DNA from 3 places in the Streptomyces sp. SS8 genome. Region 2 is predicted to be linked to each of the others. Evidence: riboswitches for the same ligand, from Rfam matches in the RefSeq annotation. Region 2 holds a riboswitch; each other region holds the start of a gene.
What was found. A riboswitch is a leader RNA that binds a small molecule or an ion and turns the genes downstream of it on or off. The one in region 2 is predicted to bind cobalamin.
Positions count from the first base shown of each region.

Region 1 (5,641 bases), on a different contig from region 2:
CGGTACGGCCGCCGGCGGGTCGGCGGCTTTGGTGTCGGCGGCGGTCACGGCGCTGGCCTTCCGTTCGTTCTCTTCACCGAAGGGGCGGGGGCCAAGGATGCGAGAGCGTCCTCGGCCCCCGCGGAGTGCGCCGGAAGGCCCCGGGGTCGAGGGGCCTTCCGGCACGTCCTCAGGCCTCGTTGTTGATCAGTTCGTCGATCTTCTTGTCGGCCTTCTCGGTGGCGTCGGCCACCGAGGTGCCCTTGAGGACCTCCAGCAGCATGTTCTCCAGCACGTTCTGGCTCTCGATCGCGGTCCAGCCGGGGGCGATCGGGGTGAACCAGGCGTCCGGGACCGCGTTGGCGATCGGGGCGGTCTCGGGCTTGTCCTTCAGCGGCTCGAGCTGCTCGGTGTTGTTCGGCAGGATGTTCTTGGAGGCCAGGACCTCCATCGACTTCTCGCTGGTGTACATCGAGATCCAGTCCTTGGCGAGGTCCTGGACGCCGGACTTCTGGATCACCGCGAGGTCGGAGCCGCCGATGAAGGACGGCAGCGCCTTGCCGTTCGGGCCGGGCATACCGGCGATGGCGATCTTGCCCTCCAGCTCCGGGTTGCCGTTCTCGCCCTCGACGACGCTGCCGGACTCCCACCCGTTGCCGTAGATCAGCGCGGCCTTCTCGTTGGCCATCACATTGACGTGGTCCTGCTCGTCCTTGGTCCGGTCGCCGTTGTTGTACTCCTTGACCAGGTCGATGAAGTGCTGGATGCCCTTGCGCGCCTCGGGGGTGCTCAGGGTGGCCTTCCACTCGCCCTTGCCCTCGTCGTACTCGGCTATCTGCCCGCCGTAGGCCGCGACGTAGGACATGGCTGCGTACCAGTAGCGGCCGGGCAGGTAGAGGGGGGAGAAGGCCTTGTCGTCGCCGTACTCCTTGGCGACCTTCTCCAGCGCCTTCTTCAGCTCGTCCTCGGTCTGCGGGAGTTCACTGGTGCCCGCGCCCTCGTCGAACATCTCCTGGTTGAAGATCGCCACGCGCGCCCCGGCGTAGTAGGGGACGCAGTAGAGCTTGCCCTCGAAGGAGCAGGTGTCCTTCAGACCCTGGATCCAGGTGTCGGAGTTCTCGTAGTCCTCCGGGTCGATCTCGGCGAGGGCCCCGTTGAGGATGTAGGTCATGGTCTCGGTGTTGCCGAGTTCGACCACGTCGGGGAACTTGTCGCCGCCCAGCGCCGCGTCCAGCTTCTTGGCCTTGTCGCCCCACTGCTGGTACTGGACCTTGACCTTGACCTTCGGGTACTTCTTCTTGAACTGGGCGTTGACGTCCTTGACCAGCTCGGGCCAGGTGCTCTGGGCGTCGTTCATCAGCCAGACGGTGAGCGTCTCGTCGCGCTCCCGGGGGGCCTTGGAGGAGTTGTCCCCACCCTCCCCGCCGCAGGCGACGAGGCCGGTCATCATCGCCGCGGCACCGATCGCCGCTACGAGCTTGTGCTTCACGTGCTTCTCCTTCGGGATGCCAGAAGTCCCCCCGCCCGCCGTCCGAGATCTCCGCTCCCGCCGGATGGCCGCTTCTGCCGTACCGTGCGTGGCGGGCGCCGGGGTGCGTCGACATGCGACGAGTACGGCCCGTGGGGCTGGGCTGGCCTGTAGTGGTTTAGACCAGTGCCCGCAGCTTGGCCTAGACCTATATCGCTGTCAACGGTGTATAAAGCTCGCGGTCGCATCCGTTACCGGACCGACATCTGAGCCGGGACGCCCCCGGGGACGGCGGCCGTGCCACGATGTGATCCGCTACGTACGGAGGAAGCCGGTGACGGCACTGGAGAAGTCACGACACGAGTCGGGAAGGCGCGCGATGGACAGCGACGGGGCCACGAACACCGCTGCCGGCGCCCGCTCCGCCGGAGGCGCCGCCGCCGGACGCACCGCGCGCGTGCCCAAGTACTACCGGCTCAAGCGGCATCTGCTGGAGATGACCGAGACGATGCCCCCGGGCACCCCGGTCCCTCCGGAGCGCACGCTCGCCGGCGAGTTCGACACCTCCCGCACCACCGTGCGCCAGGCGCTCCAGGAACTGGTCGTCGAGGGGCGGCTGGAGCGCATCCAGGGCAAGGGCACCTTCGTGGCCAAGCCCAAGGTCGCCCAGGCGCTCCAGCTCACCTCCTACACCGAGGACATGCGCGCCCAGGGGCTGGAGCCCACCTCCCAGCTCCTGGACATCGGCTACGTCACCGCCGACGACCGGCTCGCCGGGCTGCTCGACATCCCCTCCGGGGACCGCGTCCTGCGCATCGAGCGGCTGCGGCTGGCCAGCGGCGAGCCGATGGCCATCGAGACCACGCACCTGTCGCAGAAGCGCTTCCCGGCCCTGCGCCGCAGCCTGGTGAAGTACTCCTCCCTCTACACGGCCCTGGCCGAGGTGTACGACGTGCACCTCGCCGAGGCGGAGGAGACCATCGAGACCTCCCTGGCCACCCCGCGCGAGGCGGGCCTGCTGGGCACGGACGTCGGCCTGCCGATGCTGATGCTCTCCCGGCACTCGCGCGACACCGAGGGCGAGCCGGTGGAGTGGGTGCGCTCGGTCTACCGCGGCGACCGCTACAAGTTCGTCGCCCGCCTCCAGCGCCCCGGCCGGGGGCGGTGAGCGCGGGGCCGGAGCCGCAAGCCATGCCCGTACCGCCGAAGAACCCCGGCCCCCTCCCGGTCGTCACACCGGCGCGGGTGGCGACCGCCGCCTGCCTGCTCGCGCCCTTCGCCGCGATGCTGTGGGTCGGCTCGTACGCCAGGACCGAGCCGGCCCTGGCCGGGATCCCCTTCTTCTACTGGTACCAGCTGCTCTGGGTGCCCCTCACCGCCGCGCTGACGGGCGTCGCGTACGTACTGGTGCGGCGCGACCGGGCTGCGCGGCGGGCCGCGGAACGCGGGGGGCCAAAAGAGAGCGCGGTGGACGACGAGCGGTGAGGCGCGCGCCCGGCACCGGCCCGCCGCCCCTCCTCCGCGCCCCGCGCCCCGCCGGTGGAAAGCCGTTGCACCACCACGGCCGGGATACCTCGTGATGACCGCCATGGACATCACCATCAGGGTCGCGCGCCCGCACGAGTTCGAGGCCGCCGGGGAGTTGGCGGCCGGGGTGTACCTCGGGGACGGCCTGCTGGACTTCGGCGCCCAGGACCCGTACCCGGCCGTGCTGCGGGACGCCCGGCGCCGGGCCGAGCACGCCGAACCGCTGGTGGCCGCGGGCCCCTTGGACGGGGTTACGGGCGGCGGCACCGACGAGGTCCTGGGCACCGTCACCTTCGCGGTGCGCGGCGGCGAGTACGCGGAGACCGCACGCCCCGGCGAGGGGGAGTTCCGGATGCTGGCGGTACGCCCCTCGGCGCGCGTCCGGGGCGTGGGCGAGACCCTGGTGCGCGGGTGCGTGGACCGGGCCCGCGCACTGGGCCTGGAGCGGCTGGCGCTCTCCGGCCATCCCATGATGCACACTGCCCACCGCCTCCACGGGCGGCTGGGGTTCGTCCGCACCCCCGACCGCGACTGGCGCCCCGTCGAGGACGTCCCCCTGCTGACCTTCGCCCTGGCCCTGAGATGAGCGCACGCCGCCCGGCCGTGGTCCCGCACCCACCCAGGAAACCCTCCGACACAACATCTAGGGGTGCTTTGCCGGATCACCACTAGATGTATGCTCATCTCGCTGTCGCCGCAGGGGAATCCGGTGTGAGTCCGGAGCTGTCCCGCAACGGTGTGCGGCGGGCTGCCCCCGTGTCGTTCGCACGGTCAGGGCCGTCCGCCGCGAGTCCGAGGACCTGCCGACGGTGTTCATTCACACGTCCGGGCCTCGTGGGTTGGGCCGGCGGACGCGAGCGGTGCGCCCTCCTCCGGCCGGGTGTGCCCGTACGCGCCTGCTTCTCCTCCCCCGGGGCCGTCGGCCCACGAGGGAGAGCACCGAGTGACCATCTCATCAGCGGAGCCCGCCACGGCCTGTGCGCCGGCCCGCGCACCGGAGGACGACCGTCCGGGCGCGGCGCTGCTGCGCACCCTGGCGGAGCTCGCCGCCGATCTGCCCGCCACCGACCCCGGGCGGGTCGCCGCCGCCGCGCTGCGCGGGCGCCACCCCGGCGCGGACGAGGCCCTGCTGCGCTCCCTGGCGACCGAGGCCGCGGCCGGCCTCATCGCCGAGGAGCCCGAGTACTCGCGGCTGGCGGCGCGGCTGCTCGCTCCGGCGATCCGCCAGGAGGCCGCCGGGCAGGGCGCGGTGTCCTTCTCCGCGTCGGTGGCGGTCGGCCACCGACAGGAGCTGATCGCCGACCGCACGGCCGGCTTCGTCGCCGAGCACGCCGGCCGGCTCGACGCACTGGCCGAGGACGCCCTCGCCGGCGGAGCCGACGACCGCTTCGGCTACTTCGGACTGCGCACGCTCCACTCCCGCTATCTGCTGCGCCACCCGGTGACCCGCGCCGTGATCGAGACCCCGCAGTACTTCCTGCTGCGCGTGGCCTGCGGGCTGGCCGCCGACTCCTCCGAGCGGGCGCTGGAGGAGGTCGCCGAGCTGTACCGGCTCACCAGCACGCTGTCCTACCTCCCCTCCTCCCCCACCCTGTTCAACTCCGGCACCCGGCACCCCCAGATGTCCTCCTGCTACCTGCTGGACTCCCCCCGGGACGAGCTGGACTCGCTCTACGAGCGCTACCATCAGGTCGCGCGCCTGTCCAAGCACGCCGGCGGCATCGGGCTGTCCTTCTCCCGGATCCGCTCGCGCGGTTCGCTGATCCGCGGCACCAACGGCCACTCCGGCGGCATCGTGCCGTTCCTGCGGACCCTGGACGCCTCGGTCGCGGCCGTCAACCAGGGCGGCCGGCGCAAGGGCGCGGCCTGCGTCTACCTGGAGACCTGGCACGCCGACATCGAGGAGTTCCTCGAACTGCGCGACAACACCGGCGAGGAGGCCCGCCGCACCCACAACCTCAACATCGCCAACTGGATCCCGGACGAGTTCATGCGCCGGGTCGGGGCGGACACCGACTGGTCGCTGTTCTCCCCGTCCGACGTCCCCGAACTGGTGGACCTGTGGGGCGAGGAGTTCGACGCCGCCTACCGCAGGGCGGAGACGGCCGGACTGGCGGTGCGGACGGTTCCGGCGCGTACGCTCTACGCCCGGATGATGCGCACCCTCGCCCAGACCGGCAACGGCTGGATGACGTTCAAGGACACCGCCAACCGCACGGCCAACCAGACCGCCGGGCCGGGCCGCGTCGTCCACTCCTCCAACCTCTGCACCGAGATCCTGGAGGTCACCGACGACGGTGAGACGGCCGTGTGCAACCTGGGCTCGGTCAACCTCGCGGCCCATCTGCGCGCCGGCGCCGACGGGGAACCGCGCCCCGGCGAGGAACTGGACTGGGAGCGGCTGGACGCCACCGTCCGCACCGCCGTGCTCTTCCTCGACCGGGTGGTGGACGTCAACTACTACCCGACCGGGCAGGCCGCGGCCTCCAACTCCCGCTGGCGTCCGGTGGGTCTGGGGCTGATGGGCCTGCAGGACGTGTTCTTCCGGCTGCGCCTGCCCTTCGACTCCCCCGGGGCCCGGCGGCTGTCCACCCGGATCTCCGAGCGCATCATGCTCGCCGCCTACGAGGCGTCCGCCGGTCTCGCCGAGCGCCACGGCCCGCACCC
Region 1 is NZ_JBSVCZ010000006.1:156,526-162,166, forward strand. It holds gene ACW69E_RS08445 (carbohydrate ABC transporter permease) at 1-48, opposite strand, end outside; gene ACW69E_RS08450 (sugar ABC transporter substrate-binding protein) at 170-1,468, opposite strand; gene ACW69E_RS08455 (GntR family transcriptional regulator) at 1,827-2,615, shown strand; gene ACW69E_RS08460 (DUF3311 domain-containing protein) at 2,639-2,932, shown strand; gene ACW69E_RS08465 (GNAT family N-acetyltransferase) at 3,036-3,560, shown strand; cobalamin riboswitch at 3,650-3,796, shown strand; gene ACW69E_RS08470 (ribonucleoside-diphosphate reductase subunit alpha) at 3,918-5,641, shown strand, end outside.
Region 1: linked by a shared signal. The riboswitch ahead of ACW69E_RS08470 (ribonucleoside-diphosphate reductase subunit alpha) and the one ahead of ACW69E_RS07480 (cobalamin biosynthesis protein) in region 2 are both predicted to bind cobalamin.

Region 2 (5,641 bases):
CGCCCAGCCGGTCCAGCTGCTCCTCGCGCAGCGCGGCGAAGGAGGTGTCCGGGGCGGGGACGAACGCCCGCCCCGCGTCGGCGGCCACCCGCCGCAGGAAGGCACGCCGGAAGCCGTCGCTCTCCAGCGAGCCGTGCCAGTGCGTGCCCCACACCGAGCCGGTGCGGCAGCCGTCCAGGAACGGCTCGTCCCCGCCGGCCACCTCGGCCACGCCGTGGTGGATCTCGTAGCCCTCCACCCGCTCGCCCAGCGCCTCGCCGACCGGCCGGGCCAGGGTCTTCTCCGCCTCGAAGCGCACCCGCACCGGCAGCAGGCCCAGGCCGTCCACCGTCCCGGCGCGCGATTCCACCTCGTCCTCGATCCGCTCGCCCAGCATCTGGAAGCCGCCGCAGATCCCCAGCACCGGGCGGCCCTCGGCCGCCCGGCGGGCCAGCGCGCCGGCCAGGCCGCGCTCGCGCAGCCAGGCCAGCGCCCGCACGGTGCCGCGGGTGCCCGGCACGATCGCCAGATCGGCGTCGGCCAGTTCCTCGGGCCGGTCGGTGAACCGCACCACCACCCCCGGCTCGGCCGCCAGCGCGTCCACGTCCGTGAAGTTCGACATCAGCGGCACGGGCACCACCGCGACCCGCAGCACGTCGCGGCCGTGCGGCGGCGCGACGGCCGACTCGCGGACGGTGCCGCGCAGCGACAGCCGCAGCCCGTCCTCCTCGTCGATGCCCAGCCCGTGCGCGTAGGGCAGGACGCCCAGCACCGGCCGGCCGGTCAGGCCGCGCAGCATCTCCAGACCGGGTTCCAGCAGCGTGACGTCACCGCGGAACTTGTTGACCAGATAACCCGCCACCAGCGCCTGGTCCCCGGGTGCCAGCAGGGCGGTGGTGCCGAAGAGGGAGGCGAAGACCCCGCCGCGGTCGATGTCGCCGACCACCACGACCGGAAGCCGGGCGGCGCGCGCCAGGCCCATGTTGACGATGTCGGTGCGCCGCAGGTTGATCTCGGCCGGGCTGCCGGCCCCCTCGCAGATCACCGCGTCGTGGGTGCGGCGCAACTCGGCCAGGCAGTCGGTGACCGTCTCCAGCAGCTCCTCCCGGCGCCCCGGGCGCCGCGCCACGCCGGGGGACGGCGGCACTGCGGGGTTCCCGAAGTAGCCGCGCGCGCTCATCTCGCCCACCGGCCTGCCCAGCAGCACCACCTGGCTGGAGCGGTCGCCACCCGGTTTGAGGAGCACGGGGTTCATCAGCGCGTTCGGCTCCACACCGGCCGCGGCGGCCTGCATGGCCTGGGCGCGGCCGATCTCGGCGCCCTCGCGCGTCACGAAGGAGTTCAGCGACATGTTCTGCGCCTTGAACGGCGCCACCTTCACGCCCCTGCGGGCCAGCCAGCGGCAGACGCCCGCCGTGACCACGCTCTTGCCCGCGTCCGAGGTCGTTCCCGCGATCAGCAACCCGCCGCCCGTCACAGCCCGCCCCCCGGCGTCCGCCGCCCCCGCCGCCGCTTCCCCGGCCGTGCGGAGCGGGTCTCCCGCAGCGCCCCGGCGGTGCCGCAGACCGCCAGAGCCAGCGCGCACACCCGGCGCGAGAGCCGCACCGCGCGCTCGATGTCCTCCACCCGCACCGGGCGGCCGCCGGCGCCCAGGACCGGCCGGTGCTCGACGCGTCCGCCGTACGACAGCGTCCCGCCCAGCCGCAGACCCAGCGCGCCCGCGAACGCCGCCTCGACCACACCGGCGTTGGGGCTGGGGTGGCGGCGGGCGTCCGCGCGCCAGGCGCGCAGCGCGCCGCGCGGGTCGGGGCCGGCGAGCGCGGCCAGCAGCGCGGTCAGCCGGGCGCCGGGCCATCCCGCCACGTCGTCCAGCCGCGCCGAGGCCCAGCCGAAGCGCAGATGGCGCGGTGAGCGGTGGCCGACCATCGCGTCCAGGGTGTTGACGGCCCGGAAGCCCGCCAGCCCCGGCACACCGGCGGCCGCGCCCCACACCAGGGCGCCCACCACGGCGTCGGAGGTGTTCTCGGCGACGGACTCGACCACCGCCCGGGCGATGCCGTCGGCGTCCAGCGCCTGCGGGTCGCGTCCGCACAGGTGCGGCAGCCGGGCGCGGGCCGCCTCCAGGTCACCCGCCTCCAGCGCGGCGGCGATCGTGCGGGCCTCGCGCGCCAGCGTCGTACCGCCGACCACCGCCCAGACGGCGGCGGCCGTGAGGGTGGTACGGGTGGCGGGGGAGCGGCGCACCGCACGGTCCAGCGCCGCCGCGGCGGCGGCGGCGCCGCCCGCGCACACGGCGGTGTACAGCGCGCCGGCGCCGCGGTGGTCGCGCCACAGCAGGCGCTCGGCGGCCGCGGCCGCGCGCCCGAAGGCGGCGACGGGATGGGCGCGGCGCGGATCGCCGGCGATCAGGTCGAGCAGGTATCCCAGGGCCGCCCCGCACGCGTAGCCCGCGGCCGGAAGGCCGGGGGCGGCGGGGAGTCCGGTGTCCGCCGGAGCGATGGCCGGGGGGAGGGCGTGATCGGCACGCATCGCGTCAGCCGGCCGTCACACCTCGTGCGGAGACGGTGGCACAGCGCGGTGGGGGCGGTGCGGCAGGCAGGATGCCGGGCATGGCGGTATGTCCTCACTCAGGGTCCTCGCCCTGGCTCGACGTGACCGGCGGTGAGAGTCTCCTGGCTCCCGGATCGGCGCTTCCCCCGGCCTTCCAGCCCGATGTGCGGGCCGTGACGCTGGGTGGGGGAGCGCTCCCCGGTGACAGTGGCGGGACCGCGCCGGATTCGCACCGGCTTCCTCTCCTGCCGCCGTTTGGCAACGGGAAGTCCACCACGGCCGGACAAGCGCGTCAACTCACCCGTGACCTGCGGCGGCGCACTGTGCGCAAGCGCACACGGCGCACGCCGGGGGTACGTGGGGGCGCTCGCGCCCCTGGGTGGGGCGGGAACGCGGGGGGGCGCCCGCGGGCGTGGGAGGAGCCCGGGAGGCCGCGTACGCCGGAGGGGGCGCCGGGAGAACGCGCGGGCGCCCGGCGGTGTCCGCCGGGCGCCCGCGAAGGCCTGACCGAGGCCTGCCGGGGCCGCGCGGGCCCCGGCAGACCTCGGTCAGGCCGCGATGATGTAGATGCCGTACGCCACCGCGGCCGCGCACAGGGCGTAGCTGGCGTAGGCGCCGACGCGGGCCAGGGCGGAGGAGCCGCCCCGCGCCTTGTCGTTGGTGCCCAGGCCGACGATGCCGAGGGTGAACAGGCCCACCAGGCCGACCGTCATCACGAGACTGACGCCGAAGACCTGGCCGAGGGCCGCCCAGTCGATGTCCATGGTGCTTCTTCCTTCGCGGGGCTCGGGCTCAGGGAGCGGAGACGGTGGTCTTCGCCGGGGTGTCGGAGGACTTCCCGGCCTCCTCCATGGCGGCGGTGGGCGGCGGGGCGACGGCCTGCACCGCGGCCGTGACCACGCCCGCGTCCTCCGCCTCGACCGGCTCGACGTCGTTGACGTTGGTGTGGTCGACCGGCTCCCGGCGGGAGGCGAACCAGATGGCGGCGATGGCGGCGACGGAGACGACTGCGACCACGGTGACGCCCCAGTCGCCCTGGATGGCCAGCAGCGCGGAGCCCGCGGCGATCAGACCGGCGGCCGGGAGGGTCAGGCCCCAGGCGGCGACCATGCGGCCGGCGGTGCTCCAGCGGACCACACCGCCCTTGCGGCCCAGGCCGCAGCCCATGATCGAGCCGGAGCAGACCTGCGTGGTGGAGAGCGCGAAGCCCAGGTGGGAGGAGGCCAGGATGGTGACGGCCGAGCTGGTCTGGGCGGCGAAGCCCTGCGCCGGGCGGATGTCGGTCAGGCCCTTGCCCATGGTGCGGATGATCCGCCAGCCGCCCAGGTAGGTGCCGAGCGCGATGGCGATACCGGCCGAGGCGATGACCCACAGCGGCGGGTCGGCGTCGGCGCCGAGCACACCGCCGGAGATCAGCGCGAGGGTGATGACACCCATCGTCTTCTGCGCGTCGTTGGTGCCGTGGGCCAGGGAGACCAGGCCGGCCGAGGCGATCTGCCCGGCGCGGTAGCCCTTGGCGACCTGCCCCTCCTCGGCGTTGCGGCTGATCCGGTAGGTCAGCCTGGTCGCGAGCATGGCCGCGATGCCGGCGACCAGGGGTGCGACGAGGGCCGGGATCAGCACCTTCATGAAGACGGCGCTGATGGAGACGGCGCCGATGCCGACGGCGGCGATCGTGGCGCCGAGGAGACCGCCCATGAGGGCGTGCGAGGAACTGGAGGGGAGTCCGGCCAGCCAGGTCAGCAGGTTCCACAGGATCGCGCCGACCAGCCCCGCGAAGATCACCGCGGGTTCGATGCCGGAGTCCTCGTTGATGAGACCCTTGGAGATCGTCGCGGCGACCTCGACCGAGATGAAGGCGCCGATGAGGTTGAGGACCGCCGACATCGCCACCGCGGTCTTGGGCTTGAGTGCCCCGGTGGAAATGGTGGTGGCCATGGCGTTGGCCGTGTCGTGGAAACCGTTGGTGAAGTCGAACACCAAGGCCGTGACGATCACGATCCCGATGAGAAGCGTGATGTTTTCCATTCACCCAGGCAATCGGTCGAGGGGGCAGGTACTCGGCGAAGGTAAGGATGCTGAGTGAACGCAAGGTGAACTGGGAACGGCGCCATGGTGTCTCATGCCGCCTGTGTGCGCAGGGTCGCACGGTGCGGTAGGAGACGCGCCCTCCACGTGCTCCGGTGCGCCGCCCGCCCCGGCACGGGCCGCCGCCGTTAGAGTGCCCCGCCGGAGGTGGTGCGGATGAGGCCGGCCTGGGCGGACGCCTGGAGGGAACTGGTGGCCACGGCCCGCCGGACGGTGGCGGACGGCCTGGTCGTGGGCACCTCGGGCAACGTGTCGGTGCGGGTCGGCGACACCGTCCTGGTCACCCCCAGCGGCATCGCGTACGACCGCCTCGGTCCGGACGAACCGTGCGCCGTCGACCTGGACGGACGGCCGGTGGCCGGCGACCTCGTGCCCACCAGCGAGCTGCCGATGCACCTGGCGGTGTACCGCTCCACCGATGCGGCGGCGATCGTCCACACCCACGCCGTGCACGCCACCGCCGTCTCCACCCTCGTCGACGAACTCCCGGCGATCCACTACATGGCCGCCGCCCTGGGCGGACCGGTCCGCGTGGCGCCGTACGCCACCTACGGCAGCGAGGAGCTGGCCGCCCACGCGCTGGAGGCGCTGCGCGACCGCAGCGGCTGCCTGCTGCGCAACCACGGCACGCTCGTGTACGCCGACAGCCTCGGCCGGGCGTACGACGACACCGCCCAGCTGGAGTGGATGTGCCGGGTCTGGCTCGCCGCCGCCTCCGTGCCCGGCCGCACCCCGTCCCTGCTGCCGCCCGGGGAACTGGACCGCGTCGCCGGGCGGCTGCGCGGCTACGGGCAGCGCGGCCGGCCCACCCGCGACTGACCCGCCCGGCACCCGTCCGCCCCGGGGCGGATGACGCCGCGCGGGCGGGGTACGAGGTGGGCGACACCGGCGCCGGCGGCGCCGGGCGGGGGAGCCGGTCCCGGCCCGCCCCGCTCACCCGCCGGAGCCCGCCCGCTGGCCCCGGCGGCACCGCGCCGCCATCCTTGGAGACGATGAGTCTGCGCAGAACGGCGGTCCTGACCGC
Region 2 is NZ_JBSVCZ010000005.1:218,113-223,753, forward strand. It holds gene ACW69E_RS07475 (cobyric acid synthase) at 1-1,456, opposite strand, end outside; gene ACW69E_RS07480 (cobalamin biosynthesis protein) at 1,453-2,508, opposite strand; cobalamin riboswitch at 2,629-2,816, opposite strand; gene ACW69E_RS07485 (hypothetical protein) at 3,078-3,293, opposite strand; gene ACW69E_RS07490 (anion permease) at 3,322-4,557, opposite strand; gene ACW69E_RS07495 (class II aldolase/adducin family protein) at 4,774-5,436, shown strand; gene ACW69E_RS07500 (alpha/beta hydrolase family protein) at 5,610-5,641, shown strand, end outside.

Region 3 (5,641 bases), on a different contig from region 2:
AACAGCTTGTTGACGATCGACGATTCGATGAGGCGGACCGGTACGTCCTGCCGCCGGCACAGCTCCAGCAACTCGGGCGGGAAGGGCGTGCCGTCGCTGCCGTAGACCTCGATGAACTCCACACCTGCCGTGATGCAGTGCACGAGGGGCTCGGTGTCCTCGATCAGCGTCGTCTTTATGCTGGATCGGGAAGGCTTGGTGACGTCGATGATCCGCTGTACCGCGGGATCGGACGGATTCGTGATGGTGTCCAACTCAGTCATGGTCGTCCTGCCGGCTGCTGTGTTCGATGGCGCGATTTTTCGGGGATGTGGAGCCCTGCGTGACGACGGCCCGCGAATGACTGCGTCGACCGGGCATTGCATAAGCAAGGGGAATTCGCTGCCGTCCGGAGAATTCCCCACTTTCCCGCCCGAGGCCCGCGCGGCCTGTTTCCCGCGCGTTGAGTATTCGCCCGGATCATACATTCCCCGCGCCGCGTCGAGCCAGCACGGTTCACGGTAGCAAGGTCCCGCTCGCCCCGCGAACGGCCGGGGCCGCCGCGGGCGCCGCCGAATTCCCGGTGCGCCGCGGGCCGTTCCCCTCGCGCCGCCGCGCCCGCGCTCGTGCCCGTGCCCGCGCCCGTGCTCGTCAGGCGCCGGCCGCCGGGGCGGGGCCGGGACCGTCGGCGTGGGCGTGCGCGAGCGCCGCCAGCTCCTCCGGGGTGCGCGGGCCCGCGGCGGCGCCGGAGGCCAGGCCCCGCGCCCGCAGCAGCCGCTCCACCGCGATGCCCCAGGGCAGCCGCAGCCCCGCCCGGTGCAGGAGGTCGGTGCGGGCCAGCATCGCGGCGGCCGGCCCGGTACGGACCCCGTCCGGGGTGAGCAGCGCCGCGTCGTCGGCCCAGAGCAGGGCGAGGTCGACGTCGTGCGTGGCCATCACCACCGTCGTCCCGCCCTCGCACAGCCCGTCCAGCGTGGCGAGCAGCCGCTCCCGGCCGTCCGGGTCGAGCCCCGCGGTCGGCTCGTCGAGGACCAGGACCTCCGGCCGCATCGCGACCGCCCCCGCGATCGCGGCCCGCTTGCGCTGGCCGTAGGAGAGCAGATGGGTGGGACGGTCTGCCAGGTGGCCGATGTCCAGGGCTTCCAGCGCCTCGTCGACCCGCGCCCGCACCTCGGCGTCCGGCAGCCCCAGGTTCAGCGGCCCGAAGGAGACGTCCTGGGCGACGGAGGCGGCGAAGAGCTGGTCGTCGGGATCCTGCACGACCAGCTGGACGGTCGTGCGCAGCCGGGTCAGCCCCTTGCGGTCGTAGGCGACGGGCCGACCATGGAGGGCCAGCTCGCCGCCGTCCGGCCGCAGTCCGCCGCTCAGCAGCCGCATCAGCGTGGTCTTGCCGCTGCCGTTGCGGCCCAGCAGGGCGAGCGTGCGCCCTTCGCGCACCTCGAAGTCGAGGCCGCTGAGCACCGGCGGCCCGTCCTCGTAGGAGAAGGACGCATCCCGCAGGGCGACGAGCGCCGGCTCGCTCATGTCAGAGGTCCTTCCAGGACGAGGGTGAGGGCGGTCACGGCGCCCAGGAGCGCGACGCTGCCGGAGGTGAAGCGCACGGAGACGCCCGCCTCGGGCACCAGCACCCGCAGGGCGCCGTCGTAACCCCGCCCGGCGAGCCCGTCCTGCAGCCGGGCGGCCCGGCCGAAGGCGCGGACGAACGCGGTGGCGCCCAGAGAGGCCAGGGAGCGCCAGGCCGCGGCCCGGGTGGTGTGCCCGAGCCGGGCGGCCTGCGCCTCACGGACGCGGCGCACAGAATCCAGCAGCAGGAAGCTCATCCGGTACGTCACCAGGGCGACGTCCACGACCGGCGCGGGCACACCGGCCCTCACCAGGCGGGGCAGCAGGTCGGACATCGGGGTGGTGAAGGCGAACAGCAGCACGCCCAGGGAGGCCGCCGAGGTGCGCAGCAGCAGCTCCCCGGCACGGGCCGGGCCGTCGTCGGCGAGGGACAGCAGCCCCTCCGGACCGCCGACCTGGACGAGCAGCGTGGCCGCGCCGGTCACGCAGAAGCCCAGGGGCACCCGGCAGGCGCGCCACAGTCTGCGGCCGGGCACGCCCGCCGGGCCCAGCAGCACGGCGAGCGCGGTGAGGGACACCAGGGCCGCGCCCGGCCAGGGCGGCAGGCACAGCGCCAGTGCGGTGAGGCCGAAGCCGAGCACGGCCTTGTCCACGGGGTGGCGGCGGCGCCAGCGGTTGCCGTGCGCCGCCGCGTCGATCGGCAGCACGGGCTCAGGCTCCCCGGGGCCCGGTCTCCCCGGCGCTCCCCGCGCTGCCCCCGGCATCCTCCGGACGCGCTTCCGGCAGGGCCCCCTGCTGCGCCTCCCGCAGCGCCCCGGCCCGCCGCTCGCCCTGGCGGCGCCCGCGGCGCAGGCCGAAGTAGTAGGCGAGAACGCCCGCGCCGAGCGCGGCCTGCAGGGCGAACAGCGCCGACTCCACCTCACCGGAGGGCGGCTCGTACAGCGGGGAGAACCACGGCTCGTAGTCCGGCTCGATCTCGGTGATCGCCGTCTCCGCCTCGGCGTCGGCGCCGGCGAACGGCTCCTCCTTGTGGTCGCCGAGGCCGAGGGCCAGGGGCAGGACCGCGAGGGCGGCCACGGCGAGCAGCAGCAGGGCGTTGATCTTCGCGTTCCTGCTCATCACGCCACCGCCTCGCTGCCGGCCGCCTTCTTCGTTCCGGCCCGCCCGCCGGACACCAGCACGCCCAGCCGGGTCAGCTCGCCCCGGCTGGACTGCACCAGCAGCCGCATCACGAACACCGTCAGAAGCCCCTCGCTCACCGCGAGGGGGATCTGCGTGAGGGCGAAGATGGAGCCGAACTTGCCGAGCGCGCCCCAGAATCCGCTGACCGGATCGGGGAACGCCAGCGCCAGCTGCGCACTGGTGACGCAGTAGGTGGACAGGTCGGCGGCGAAGGCGCCGCAGAAGACGGCCGCCATCAGCGGCGCACCGGACCGCCGCAGCAGCCGGTAGAGGGCGTACCCGGCCCAGGGGCCGGCGATCGCCATCGAGAAGGCGTTGGCGCCCAGCGTGGTCAGTCCGCCGTGCGCGAGCAGCAGCGCCTGGAACAGGAGCGTGATGGTGCCCAGTACCGCCATCATCGGCGGCCGGAACAGGATGGCCCCCAGCCCCGTGCCGGTGGGGTGCGAGCAACTCCCGGTCACCGACGGCAACTTCAGGGCCGACAGGACGAACGTGAAGGCTCCGGAGGCGCCCAGGAGCAGAGTGCTCCCGGGATGCTCCCTGACCTCACGGGTGAGACGGCGGACTCCGTGGACGATGAACGGGGCGGACGCGGCGCCCCAGGCGACCGCGTGCGCGGGGGGCAGGAAGCCCTCGGCTATGTGCATGACCGGACAGACCCTCTCCAGCACCTCGTGGATGGTTGACGCGCCCTGGCCGGTCTCCTGGCTGACGGGTACCACCGCCCGGGCTCCGCCTTCCCGGGCCCCGAAGGACCCAGTGGCCGCCCGCGAGGGCTGGAGCCGGACTTCCCGATCACAGTGGCGAGGGCCGCACCGGTATCGCACCGGATTTCCCGTTCACCAAGGCGTGGCGACAGTAATGCGCGCGCGGAAGCATTGGCAAGCAGGCCCTTTTCGCGTACGGGCCCGGGGCGGCGGATCCGGTGCCGGTACGGCGCGCGTTGTGCGGGTGGGGACCTTGGACCGGGCCGGTGCGCGGCGTGACGGCGGCGGGCCCGTGCCGTTGGGCAGGAGGCAGGACCATGACGCGGTACGGAGGGGGAGGCGGCCACGACGGTTCCGCCCGGTGGCTCGTGCGCCGCCGCGAACCCCGGGGCGACCGGGCAACAGGGGCTTCGGCCGTGGCCGTTCGGCCGGTGCGGCGCGTGCGAGGATGTCCCATGTGACCGAATCGTCTTCCCCGCCCGTCGCCCGGAGCGCGCCCCGCGGTCGCGGTCCGGGCTCCCGCGCCGCCGCCGTGCTCGTGTTCGGGTCCTCGGCCGCGGTCCTGGTCGTCGAGATCACCGCCCTGCGGCTGCTGGCCCCCTACCTCGGTCTCACCCTGGAGACCAGCACCCTGGTGATCGGCATAGCCCTCACCGCCATCGCGCTGGGCTCCTGGCTGGGCGGGCGCGTCGCCGACCGGGTCGACCCGCGCCGGCTCCTGGGCCCTTCGCTCGGGGTGTCGGGAGCGGTGGTGGCGCTCACCCCCGCCGTGCTGCGCACCACGGCGGAGTGGGCGCCGCCCGCGCTGCTGTCGATCGCGTCGCTGACCATCCTGGTGCCGGGCGCGCTGCTCTCCGCGGTGACGCCGATCGTGACCAAGCTGCGTCTCACCACTCTCGCCGAGACCGGAACGGTCGTGGGCCGGCTGTCCGGCGTCGGCACCGCCGGCGCCATCCTCGGCACCGTCCTGACCGGCTTCGTCCTCGTGTCGCGCCTGCCGGTCAGCGGCATCCTGATCGGTCTCGGCTCGCTGCTGGTGGCCGGCTCGGCGCTGGTCGAGTGGCGGACGCGCGGGTGGAGTGGCGCACCCGCCCTGGCGCTCGCGGTCCTCGCCGGCGGCCTGGCCGCCACGGTCGCGCCCGGCGGCTGCGACGCGGAGACCAGATACCACTGCGCACGGGTCGTCGCCGACCCGGACCGGGACAGCGGCCGCACGCTCGTCCTGGACGGCCTTCGCCACTCCTACGTCGACATCGAGGACCCGACCTACCTGAAGTTCGCCTACGTACGCGCCATCGCGTCGGTGGTCGACGCAGCCTTTCCCGGGCAGGAGCCGCTCGCGGCCCACCACCTGGGCGGCGGCGGGCTCACCTTCCCCCGCTACCTGGCGGCCACGCGGCCCGGAACGCGCAGCGTCGTGTCCGAGATCGACGGCGGGGTCGTGCGCATCGACCACGACCGGCTCGGTCTGGGCTCCGCAACCGGTATCGACGTACGCGTGGAGGACGGAAGGCTCGGCCTGCGGCGGCTGGAGACCGGCAGCCGCGACCTCGTCGTCGGCGACGCCTTCGGGGGCGTCAGCGTGCCCTGGCACCTCACCACGGTGGAGGCGCTGACCGACGTGCGCAGGGTGCTGGACAAGGACGGCCTGTACGTCGCCAACCTCATCGACCACGGTGATCTGGCCTTCGCGCGCGCCGAGGCGGCCACCCTCGGCGAGGTCTTCGAGCACGTCGCCCTCGTCGGCGACCCCGCCGACATCGGCCTGGGCCCGGCCGCCGCCGACGGCGGCAATCTGGTGGTGCTCGCCTCCGGCCGGCCGGTCGACCCGCGCGCGGTCCAGGAAGAGCTGGACGCCCGGGGGACCGGCTGGAAGGTCGTCACCGGCGGCGACCTCGCCTCCTGGGTGGGCGACGCCCGGCCGCTCACCGACGACTACGCGCCCGTCGACCAGCTCCTCCAGCCCTACGGCCCACGCGGAGACCGGTGACGGGAGGCGGGCCCCAGGACAGCCTCGACCCCGCCCGCAGCGCCAGGCTGGGAAGCAGCCGGTGCGTCGCCGCGGTTGTCCCTTGTGCGCCGCCGGCCGTGACGTGGCCGGCGGCCGCCCTGTGGGCCTTCGCCGTGAAAGGGGACACGTGCAGATCGGGGAGTTGTCCGAGCGGACCGGGGCGAGCCGCCGGTCCATCCGGTACTACGAGCAGAAGGGG
Region 3 is NZ_JBSVCZ010000025.1:67,007-72,647, forward strand. It holds gene nshR (NshR/TsnR family 23S rRNA methyltransferase) at 1-263, opposite strand, end outside; gene ACW69E_RS22165 (energy-coupling factor ABC transporter ATP-binding protein) at 631-1,503, opposite strand; gene cbiQ (cobalt ECF transporter T component CbiQ) at 1,500-2,249, opposite strand; gene ACW69E_RS22175 (energy-coupling factor ABC transporter substrate-binding protein) at 2,254-2,661, opposite strand; gene ACW69E_RS22180 (energy-coupling factor ABC transporter permease) at 2,661-3,371, opposite strand; cobalamin riboswitch at 3,402-3,586, opposite strand; gene ACW69E_RS22185 (fused MFS/spermidine synthase) at 3,880-5,421, shown strand.
Region 3: linked by a shared signal. The riboswitch ahead of ACW69E_RS22180 (energy-coupling factor ABC transporter permease) and the one ahead of ACW69E_RS07480 (cobalamin biosynthesis protein) in region 2 are both predicted to bind cobalamin.